DNA from 3 places in the Rhodococcus sp. H29-C3 genome. Region 3 is predicted to be linked to each of the others. Evidence: riboswitches for the same ligand, from Rfam matches in the RefSeq annotation. Region 3 holds a riboswitch; each other region holds the start of a gene.
What was found. A riboswitch is a leader RNA that binds a small molecule or an ion and turns the genes downstream of it on or off. The one in region 3 is predicted to bind cobalamin.

Region 1 (3,274 bases), on a different contig from region 3:
TGATCGACTGACCGTAGGTCAATTCGTTCGCATGACCGAGCGTCAGGTCCTGCCGCCCAGCTTCGATGAAGCTCTCCAACATGAGACCGACGATCCCGTGCTCGCCTGCTGAGAGCCGTGCCGACACGTCCGTCACGACATCGACCTGCTTGTTGTGGTCTTTTCGGCTGTTGCCGTGGCTCGCGTCGATCACCAACCGCTCGGGAAGATTCGACTTCCGGAGCCGCGCGATGGTGTCGGCGACAGTCTCTGCGTCGTAGTTCGGACCGTCGGTGCCGCCGCGCAGGATCACATGGCAGTCAGGATTCCCGACGGTTCTGATCAACGCGGAATGACCGTCGAGGTCCGTTCCGGGGAAGACATGGCTCGACGCCGCTGCCCGAGTTCCGTCGACCGCGACCTGAACATCGCCTTCGGTCGAATTCTTGATTCCGACGGGCATCGACAACGCGCTGCACAGTTGACGGTGCACCTGACTGGCTGCGGTTCGTGCGCCGATGGCACCGTAGCTGACCAGGTCCGCAATGTACTGAGGGGTGATGGGGTCGAGGAATTCGCATCCGACCGGAAGACCGAGACTCGAGATGTCGACGAGCAACTGACGGCCCACACGGAGGCCTTCGTTGATGTCGAAACTGCCGTCGAGATGCGGGTCGTTGATCAGGCCCTTCCAGCCGAGAGTGGTCCGCGGCTTTTCGAAGTACACGCGCATGACGATGTGCAGGCGATCATCGAGTTCGGCCGCCTTCGCGGCCAATCTCCGGGCGTAGTCCATCGCCGCGATGGTGTCGTGCACCGAGCATGGTCCGACGACGACGATCAGCCGGTCGTCACGTCCGTCGAGAATGTCGATGACGCCGTCGCGCCCGCGTCGAACCACGGCCGCCACGGCGTCGTCCGCGGCATGCTCACGCCGAACGGTCCGCGGCGACAGAAGCGGACTGATACTGATCGTCCGTCGGTCGTCCAAAGCCGAGTCGTCGAGAGCTGGATCGCTGGTATTGATGTCGATGGTCATGAAGGAAGATCCTGTTCCCAGACCGACTCGTTCACGGTGAATCCACGCGCACTTCGAGCCGGTCTGATTCCGGCTCGTGGGGTGGGGTGTCAGCGCATGGTGTCGCTGGCTGACCCACCCGGGGCCGGCCTGCTAAACCAAAAATACGTGCGCGTCATGGGTTCGAGAGTAGCAGCTCTTTCTCCGGAGGCAGCCGAGCGCCTATGCTCATGCATGCAGTCGGTTCGCCCGCGGCCAAGAGGAGCCCCGAAGTCCGCAAGGGCGACGCAAGAGGGAACCCGGTGAGAATCCGGGATTGTCCCGCAGCGGTATGCAGGAACGACCGCCGTCTATCAAGCACTGGAGAAGCCTCTCTGGGAAGCGACGGCCACTAGGAGCGATCTCGAGCTTTCTTAGGAAGATCGCGCGCCTGCGAGTCCGAATACCTGCCTTCTGTGCTGCGCACGCCGTGCGTAGCGGTTCACCGCCCCGTGGAGTGGGCGAGTAGACCTGAAGTCTCGTCTTGGGCTCAGGCGTACTCGCGCGCACGGTGGTGTTCCACCCATCACGCCATGTATCTGGAGACACACGAAGTGACATTCGAATTCACTGCGACAGTTCTCGGTTCACCCCGAATCGGCCCGAAGCGCGAACTGAAGAAGGCTGTCGAGTCCTACTGGGCCGGAAAGATCGATGCCGCCGCACTCGGCGCTGTCGCCAAGCAGTTACGCGAGGACGACTGGCTTTCGCTGAAGTCCGCGGGGCTCGACTCCGTGCCGATCAACACCTTTTCCTATTACGACCAGGTGCTCGACACCGCGGTCCTCCTCGGTGCGCTGCCCGAACGGGTAAGCGCCATCGAGGACGATCTCGATCGGTATTTCGCCGCCGCGCGTGGCAACGACACCGTGCAGCACTTGGAAATGACCAAGTGGTTCGACACCAACTATCACTACCTCGTACCCGAGATTGCACCGAGCACAACGTTCGCTCTCCACCCGGAGAAGATTCTCGGCGAGCTGAACGAGGCTCGCGCACTGGATATTCCGGCCCGCCCGGTGATCGTCGGTCCAGTCACATTTCTGCTGCTCTCGAAATCGGTCGGCGGTGACGCTCGGCTGCTGGACCGCCTCGACGAAATCCTCCCGCTGTACGCGGATCTGTTGACACAGCTGTCCGACGCGGGTGCCGAATGGGTCCAGATCGACGAGCCTGCTCTGGTCGCGGATCGAACCGAAGCCGAACTCGCCGCCGCCGGACGCGCCTACGACTACCTCAGCGCCGTCGAGAGAAGGCCGGCAATACTGGTGGCGTCGTACTTCGGGTACCTCGGTGACGCGTTGCCAATACTGGCCTCGACCGGCATCGAGGGGTTGTCGGTCGATCTCACGGGCCCGGGAACCGTCGAGCAGGTCGCTGCGGTGCCCGCTCTGGCGAGCAAGCTTCTTGTGGCAGGCATCGTCGACGGCCGCAATGTCTGGCGGACCGATCTGGACCGGGCCCTGGCCACGCTGGCGAGCCTGTTGGGCAGCGCTGGCGCGCTCGCCGTGTCGAGTTCCTGCTCGCTACTTCATGTTCCGTACACGCTCGACGCCGAGACCCAGATCGTGGATCCACTGCGGTCGTGGCTGGCGTTCGGCGCAGAAAAGGTCGAGGAGGTGACCGTGCTCGCGCGTGCACTTCGCGAGGGAACCGATTGCGTTGCAACCGAACTCGCTGCGGCACGCGTCGCTGCGGAATCCCGTCGCACCGACCCCCGAGTGCACGACAATGCGGTTCGCACGCGACTCGAGAATGGTGTGAGAGTCGATCGCAGTCCCGCTGCCGAGCGTCGGGTGGCCCAGACTGCTCGACTCGACCTCCCACCGCTCCCGACGACGACCATCGGTTCGTACCCGCAGACAACGCAGATCCGTCTCGCCAGGGCCGAATTACGCAAGGGCGAGATCGACGATGCCGAGTACGTGTCTCGCATGCACGCCGAGATCGCCGATGTCATTGCACTGCAGGAGAAGTTGGGCCTCGATGTTCTCGTACATGGCGAGCCGGAGCGCAACGATATGGTGCAGTACTTCGCGGAGCAGTTGCACGGCTTCGCAGCCACGGCCAATGGCTGGGTTCAGTCCTACGGTTCACGATGCGTGCGTCCTCCCATTCTGTTCGGTGATGTGAGCCGGGCCGGTGCAATGACCGTCGACTGGATCGCCTTTGCTCAGTCACTGACGGACAAGCCGGTCAAGGGCATGCTGACCGGACCTGTCACGATCCTCGCGTGGT
Region 2 (3,274 bases), on a different contig from region 3:
CTGGAGTTGAACCGCATTCGTCAGCGCCAGGGGCTGGCGTTCGGTCTCGAAGAGGCGGTCCGTGGGATCTCATGCGTGGGGTCGGCGATTCGTGGTTACGAAGGCCCGGCCGGTGGTATCGCGCTGTGTGGAGAGACGCGGAATGCGCAACTCGAGCGAGTGGCACCTTTGGTCGTGGACGCCGCTCGTGAGGTGTCACGCGCTCTGTTCCCCAAACGCGGAGCGCCCCGCAGTGCCCGCAAGGCGCTGTCGACGCGAGCGAACTGACCCCACCTCTGCATCGCTATGTGAGCTGGCGCACAATTGTCGGCAATGACTCAGTCGACAGGTCCCGAGCCTGCGCTGGCGGCAGGCGAGGATCCGCGCCGCTACGCGCAGATACTGACGGCCGTCTACGACGCGACGATGGCGGGCGGTAGGGGGCCAGCCCGGCCACGCGAGGTGATCGGTGATTCGTGGCGGCGGTTGCAGACCCTCGGTATCGATCCCGAACAAAAATCCATCTCACCCTCACTTGTAGACGTTTCCGATCTCGAGCTGAGCCGTCGTGATTCGGGTCTGTTCGACGTCCTCGACGATCTGGCTCGAGGGCTGGAATCGGTCGTTCAGGACGGAAACAACATTCTCGTTGTGGCCGACCGTCACGGGCGGGTGTTGTGGCGCAGTGGATCTACGGCAGTGCTCGATCGCGCCGACGGACTCGGATTCGTCGAGGGTGCCAGCTGGGCCGAGGACTCGGTCGGTACCAATGCGATCGGGACTGCGTTGGTTTCGCGCCGAGCAGTGCAGATTTTTTCGGCGGAACACTATGTGCGAAGCCATCATCCATGGACGTGTGCGGGTGCGCCGATCAAGGACCCGCGGACCGGTCAGGTGATCGGTGCGGTCGATGTCAGTGGGCCTGCGAGTAGCGTGCATCCGACCACACTCGCGCTCGTGGATGCCATTGCCCGTCTTGCTGAATCCCAACTGCGCGAGCATCATCGGCAGAATTTGGATCTGCTGCGCTCTGTCGCGGCCCCCATGCTCGCCCGGTTGCATTCCCCCGCACTGGCGGTCGACGCCAACGGGTGGGTAGCGGCGACCTCGTCCGTCGCGTTGCGCACTCGAGTTCTGCTGCCCGAGGATCTGGCCACGGGACGATTCTGGATGCCGACGCTCGGTGTGTGTGAAGTCGAGCCGTTGCCCGGTGGTTGGCTCGTCCGGCCGACAGGGGTGGCGGAGAGCGCATCGGTGTCCGAGACGGCCGGTGCCACTACGATCTGCATCGATCTACGCCATCCGCAGCACACTCGGCTAGAGATCCGCAGCGAGGTCGGGGAGTGGATACACGAGCCGACGCCGCGTCACGCAGAGATCCTCTACCTGCTGGCAGTCCATCGGGAGGGGCGGACCGCGGCACAGATGGCGGCGGATCTGTTCGGAGACGGCGGAAGGGCGATCACCGTCAGGGCCGAAATGTCGCGTCTGCGCAAGCAGCTGTCCGGTGTGGTCATGACGCAGCCCTACCGGTTCGACGCGTCGGCGACCCTCGAAATTTTGATGCCCGAGGACATCAGCAGACTGCTGCCGCATTCTTCGGCACCTGCGGTTCGGGCGCGACGTATCCGCTGACTACATGTGTGGGTATCGGTGGGCGCGCTCGACCGCTGCCGAAACCTCTCGTGCATACTGCTGGACGAAGCACTTAGCAAGCCAGTCGTAGGGGGAAGCCGGTCGAAATCCGGCGCTGACCCGCAACGGTGGGCTGTCTCCTCTCGTGGAGATGGCAAGTCCGATTACCCAGCGGCTGTGTGTGCGACACCTATTCGTCGTGGTCTACGAATCGGCAGTCCTGCGCGTGGTTGATTGTTGCTGCGCGTCGACTCTCAATTTCGTGGCTCTGAGCTCCTAGTGAGGTTCATATGTCACCATCTACTCCCTCCATCGTCCGAATTGTCGCGGTCGGTTCCGCGGCAGCGCTGCTCTTCGCGGGCTGTTCGCGTGGCGACTCGATAGACGCCACCTCGGCCGGGGCCGCGTTCGACGAGCCTGTCACCATCTCCAATTGCGACCTCACCCAGCAGTTCGATGCCCCTTCACAACGCATCATTTCCATGAACGATCACGTCACCGAGGTGCTCATCGAGATGGGTGTCGCGGATCGGATCGTCGGGATGGGCTACCAGAACGCCACCCCGACTGCGGAGACGGCAGCTGCATTCGAACGAATCGCCGGCCTCGCCGACGAATACCCGACGAAAGAACAGATCCTCGATCTCGACCCCGACCTCGTCGTGGGAGGCATGCGCAGCGCATTCAACGACAAGGAGGGCCGCTCCCGAGAGTCATTCACCGATGTCGGCGTCGCGACGTTCCTGTTCTCCGAGTATTGCGGATCGGGATTCCCCGACATCGGGATGCTCGAAAACGATTATTCCCAACTCGGTGAGATTCTGGGAGCCGAGGATGCCGCGAAGGACGTCGCCGACGGTGTCGTGGCAGGCCTGGATGCAGTGGGTGAGAAATTGACCGGTGTTGCTCCGACCCCGACGTTATTCTACGACTCCGGTGAAGACGTCCCCATGACCATCGGGGGCGTCGGCGTAGGGCAAATCATCGCAGACTACGCAGGGGCGGAGAACATCTTCCCCGAAGGCGAGCGGCCCTACCTGGACACGACGTGGGAGATCATCGGCGAACGCGCACCACAGGCGATCGTCGTCCTCGACTACGGCGACACCTCCGCACAGGGCAAGATCGACTTCCTGAAAAGTCAACCGATCATGGCGACGACCCCCGCCGTCCAACGCGACAACTTCATCGTCGTACCGCTCGACGACTTCTTCGAGAGCCCACGACTGGTGACGAGCGTGGACACCATCGCACGCGCACTGCATCCGGACCGGTTCCAGGACTGATGACAACCGCCGTCGAAACTCGAACTGCGCCTGTCGGATCCACGTCGAATCGACGTTCACGCTTTCCGCTCGTAGTGGTTCTTGTACTGCTGATCTTCGGTCTTCTGGCTGCGGTCGCAGCGGCAGCATCCTTCGGGTCGGTGCGGATTCCCGTCGGCGACGTCTGGGCGATCGTGATGCACAAGGTGATGCCGGGAGCGTTCGAATCCTGGTGGACCGAGGCCCGCGCAGTGATCGTCCTCGACTCCCGTCTTCCGCGGTCGTTGACTGCCGCGGTCGTCGGTGCCTCCCTTGCGATCGCGGGCGGTGTCGCACAGGCCGTCACACGTAACCCGCTTGCTGATCCGTATCTGCTGGGAGTGTCCTCGGGAGCG
Region 3 (3,274 bases):
GCGAAGAACTTCATCAATCCGATCCCGCACGTGAGCTTCGTTCATGGTGAGGACAACACCAAGTACTTGAAGGCTCGATACGACGCCCTGGCTTCGAATCCACTGTTCGAAGGTATGGAGTACATCGACAGTCCGGACGAGTTCACGCGTCGACTTCCGCTCATGGGTGCGGGTCGCGACTTCTCCGATCCCGTCGCGCTCAACTGGAGCGACAACGGAACCGACGTCGACTTCGGTGCGCTCACACGCCAACTTCTGAACTACCTCTCCGGGGCCGGCGCCACCGTGCACTTCGGAAACGACGTGCGCAACATCTCGAAGCAGTCGGACGGAACGTGGGACGTCAAGGTGGCAAACCTTCGCACCGGATCCAAAAAGACGGTCAACGCCAAGTTCGTGTTCGTCGGCGCGGGTGGCGGTGCTTTGCATCTGCTCCAGAAGTCGGGCATCAGCGAGATCAAGGGCTTCGGAGGGTTCCCGGTCAGCGGTGAGTGGCTGCGCTGCACCAACCCCGAGCTCATCGAGCGGCACTCGGCCAAGGTGTACGGCAAGGCCTCGGTCGGTGCGCCCCCGATGTCGGTGCCACACCTCGATACACGTGTCATCGGGGGCAAGCCCGGTTTGCTCTTCGGTCCGTACGCAGGATGGTCGCCGAAGTTCCTCAAGGAAGGAAAGCTGACCGATCTACCTTCGTCGGTCAAGCCGGGGAACTTGATGTCGATGCTCGGCGTGGGCGTCACCGAGCTCGGACTCGTGAAGTACCTACTGAGCGAACTGTCGCAGTCGCAGGCCGATCGCGTGGAAACGCTTCGCGAGTTCGCACCCAAGGTTCTCGACAAGGACTGGGAGATCGTCACCGCCGGGCAGCGAGTCCAGGTGATTCGAAAGAAGGGCCGCGGCGGAGTTCTCGAGTTCGGCACCGCGGTGATCAACGCTGCAGACGGGACGATCGCGGGACTGCTCGGTGCATCGCCTGGTGCTTCCACTGCGGTACCGGCGATGCTCGATGTGTTGCAGCGATGCTTCGGAGACCGCTACGAGGCATGGCAGCCCAAGCTCAAGGAGATAGTGCCTTCGCTCGGAGTCAAGTTGGCCGAGGATCGTTCACTGTTCCGCGAGATTTTCGACTGGACCTCGCGTGCGCTCGAGCTGGACGAGTCCTCCCAACTCGCACAGCGCACCGGCCTGTGATAGCAACAGGCCTATGACTACGCAAGCTGCTGCCCTCAAGCGCTCCTGGGCTTTGGACCTGTCCAACAAGACCTTGTACGACCTGTTGAAGCTGCGTGTCGAGGTTTTCGTCGTCGAGCAGGCGTGCGCCTACCCCGAACTCGACGGTCGAGACCTGCTCACCGAGACGAGGCATTTCTGGCTCGAACGTGACGGCGAAGTGGTGTGCACACTGCGTCTGCTCGAGGAGCACGACGACGGCGAGAAGGCCTTCCGCATCGGGCGGCTGTGCACGCAGCGGTCGGCGCGGGGGCAGGGGCACACCACGCGCATCCTGCGCGCTGCACTTGCCGAGGTCGGCTCCTCTCCGTGTCGTATCAATGCACAGAGCTACCTGGTGGACATGTACGCGAAACACGGCTTCCTGCCCGACGGTGAGGAAGTTCTCGAAGACGGAATTCCGCATACGCCCATGCGTCGTGGCGGCGGAACCCCCTGGGGCGAGGCGTCGGGCGGCAGTAACGTCGAACGACGGTAGGGTTCGACCAACGGAGCTGATGCGGGGAAGTCCTGTGTGATTCAGGCGCGGTCCCGCCACTGTGTACGAGTAGGCCGATTGTCGGCAGCCTCGTGAGCCAGATCACCGCACAGCATCGAAACTACTTTGTCCACTTCTTCGGTGGGCATCGAAAGTCCTCGGCGCGGAAACCGAGGAATGAAGGGGATCGAAAGTGCAGCAGGCCGTTGGATCTTCAGAACCCGGTTATCCGTTCAGCGCGATAGTCGGCCAAGACCAGCTTCGATTGTCGTTGATCCTGTGTGCGGTGCACCCAGGAATCGGTGGTGTTCTCGTCCGCGGTGAAAAGGGGACGGCGAAGTCCACTGTCGTACGTGCACTCGCGACGCTGCTTCCGGACATCGAGGACGATGGCGTGACACGGCCGGCCCGACTGGTAGAGCTTCCGGTCGGCGCGACCGAGGACCGCGTGGTCGGATCGCTCGATCTGGAGAAGGTGCTTCGAGACGGAGAACGTGCATTTCAGCCGGGACTGTTGGCCGCCGCTCATCGGGGTGTGCTGTACGTCGACGAGGTGAATCTTCTGCATGATCACCTGGTCGACGTTCTGCTCGACGCGGCTGCGATGGGGCGCGTCCATATCGAACGCGACGGGGTTTCACATTCCCATCCCGCGCAATTCGTCCTCGTGGGAACCATGAATCCTGAAGAGGGCGAACTTCGACCACAGTTGTTGGATCGCTTCGGGCTCGCCGTAGAGGTCGCTGCCTCACGTGACGTCGACATCCGAATGGACGTCGTACGACGTCGGCTGAACTACGAGCGCGACCCCCGTGCGTTTGCTGCTCACTACGCCGACGAGGACGCGGACATCGCCGCACACATCGTCGCGGCTCGAGTCGTACTCGATCAGGTGGAGCTCGACGACACCGAACTTCGTCGAATTGCTGCGTTGTGTGCATCGTTCGACGTCGACGGGATGCGAGCGGACCTCGTAGTGGCAAGAACCGCGTCGGCACACGCGGCATGGCGAGGTTCCCCGAAGGTCGAGGAGTCGGACGTGCGGGTCGCTGCGGAATTGGCATTGCCCCATCGGCGCAGGCGTGACCCGTTCGACGAGCCGGGTATCGACGAGAGTGCACTCGACGATGCCATGCGCGATGCTGCAGAACAGGCAGACTCCGCACAGGCAGACTCCCCGAAATCGGATTCCGGCCAGGAGTCCGACGATCCAACCGATCCCGATCCAACCGTTTCAGGACCGGACCCGGATGACGACGGGGGCGGTGCACCGACACCGGACCAGGCGGATCCACCGTCCGGCAACGGATCTCGTGACCGAGATGCCGCAACGCCCGGATCGCAGTTTCGCGCGCGGTTGATGGAAGTTCCCGGCGTCGGCGAGGGAGCACCCGGGCGTCGCTCCCGGTCGCGTGCTGCGCAGGGGCGGGTCGTGCGCCCGACCACCGAGCGTGGCAAGGGACTTCACCTCATCGGGACATTGTTCGCGGCAGCCGAGGATCAAGTCGCGCGCGGACGAACATCCGGAAAGTTCCGACTCGAGCCTGCGGACCTACGCGGGGCGAT

Region 1: it holds a riboswitch for cobalamin, as region 3 does, so the genes downstream of both, metE (5-methyltetrahydropteroyltriglutamate--homocysteine S-methyltransferase) here and QMK32_RS13990 (magnesium chelatase subunit D family protein) in region 3, are expected to answer to the same signal.
Region 2: it holds a riboswitch for cobalamin, as region 3 does, so the genes downstream of both, QMK32_RS03250 (ABC transporter substrate-binding protein) here and QMK32_RS13990 (magnesium chelatase subunit D family protein) in region 3, are expected to answer to the same signal.

The regions. Positions count from the first base shown of each region.
Region 1 is NZ_JASITC010000003.1:227,335-230,608, reverse strand. It holds gene QMK32_RS08320 (3-deoxy-7-phosphoheptulonate synthase) at 1-1,018, opposite strand, end outside; cobalamin riboswitch at 1,222-1,465, shown strand; gene metE (5-methyltetrahydropteroyltriglutamate--homocysteine S-methyltransferase) at 1,591-3,274, shown strand, end outside.
Region 2 is NZ_JASITC010000001.1:655,636-658,909, reverse strand. It holds gene QMK32_RS03260 (IclR family transcriptional regulator) at 1-267, shown strand, start outside; gene QMK32_RS03255 (GAF domain-containing protein) at 313-1,614, shown strand; cobalamin riboswitch at 1,659-1,804, shown strand; gene QMK32_RS03250 (ABC transporter substrate-binding protein) at 1,905-2,900, shown strand; gene QMK32_RS03245 (FecCD family ABC transporter permease) at 2,900-3,274, shown strand, end outside.
Region 3 is NZ_JASITC010000005.1:209,235-212,508, forward strand. It holds gene mqo (malate dehydrogenase (quinone)) at 1-1,191, shown strand, start outside; gene QMK32_RS13985 (GNAT family N-acetyltransferase) at 1,205-1,708, shown strand; adenosylcobalamin-variant (AdoCbl-variant) riboswitch at 1,722-1,824, shown strand; gene QMK32_RS13990 (magnesium chelatase subunit D family protein) at 1,902-3,274, shown strand, end outside.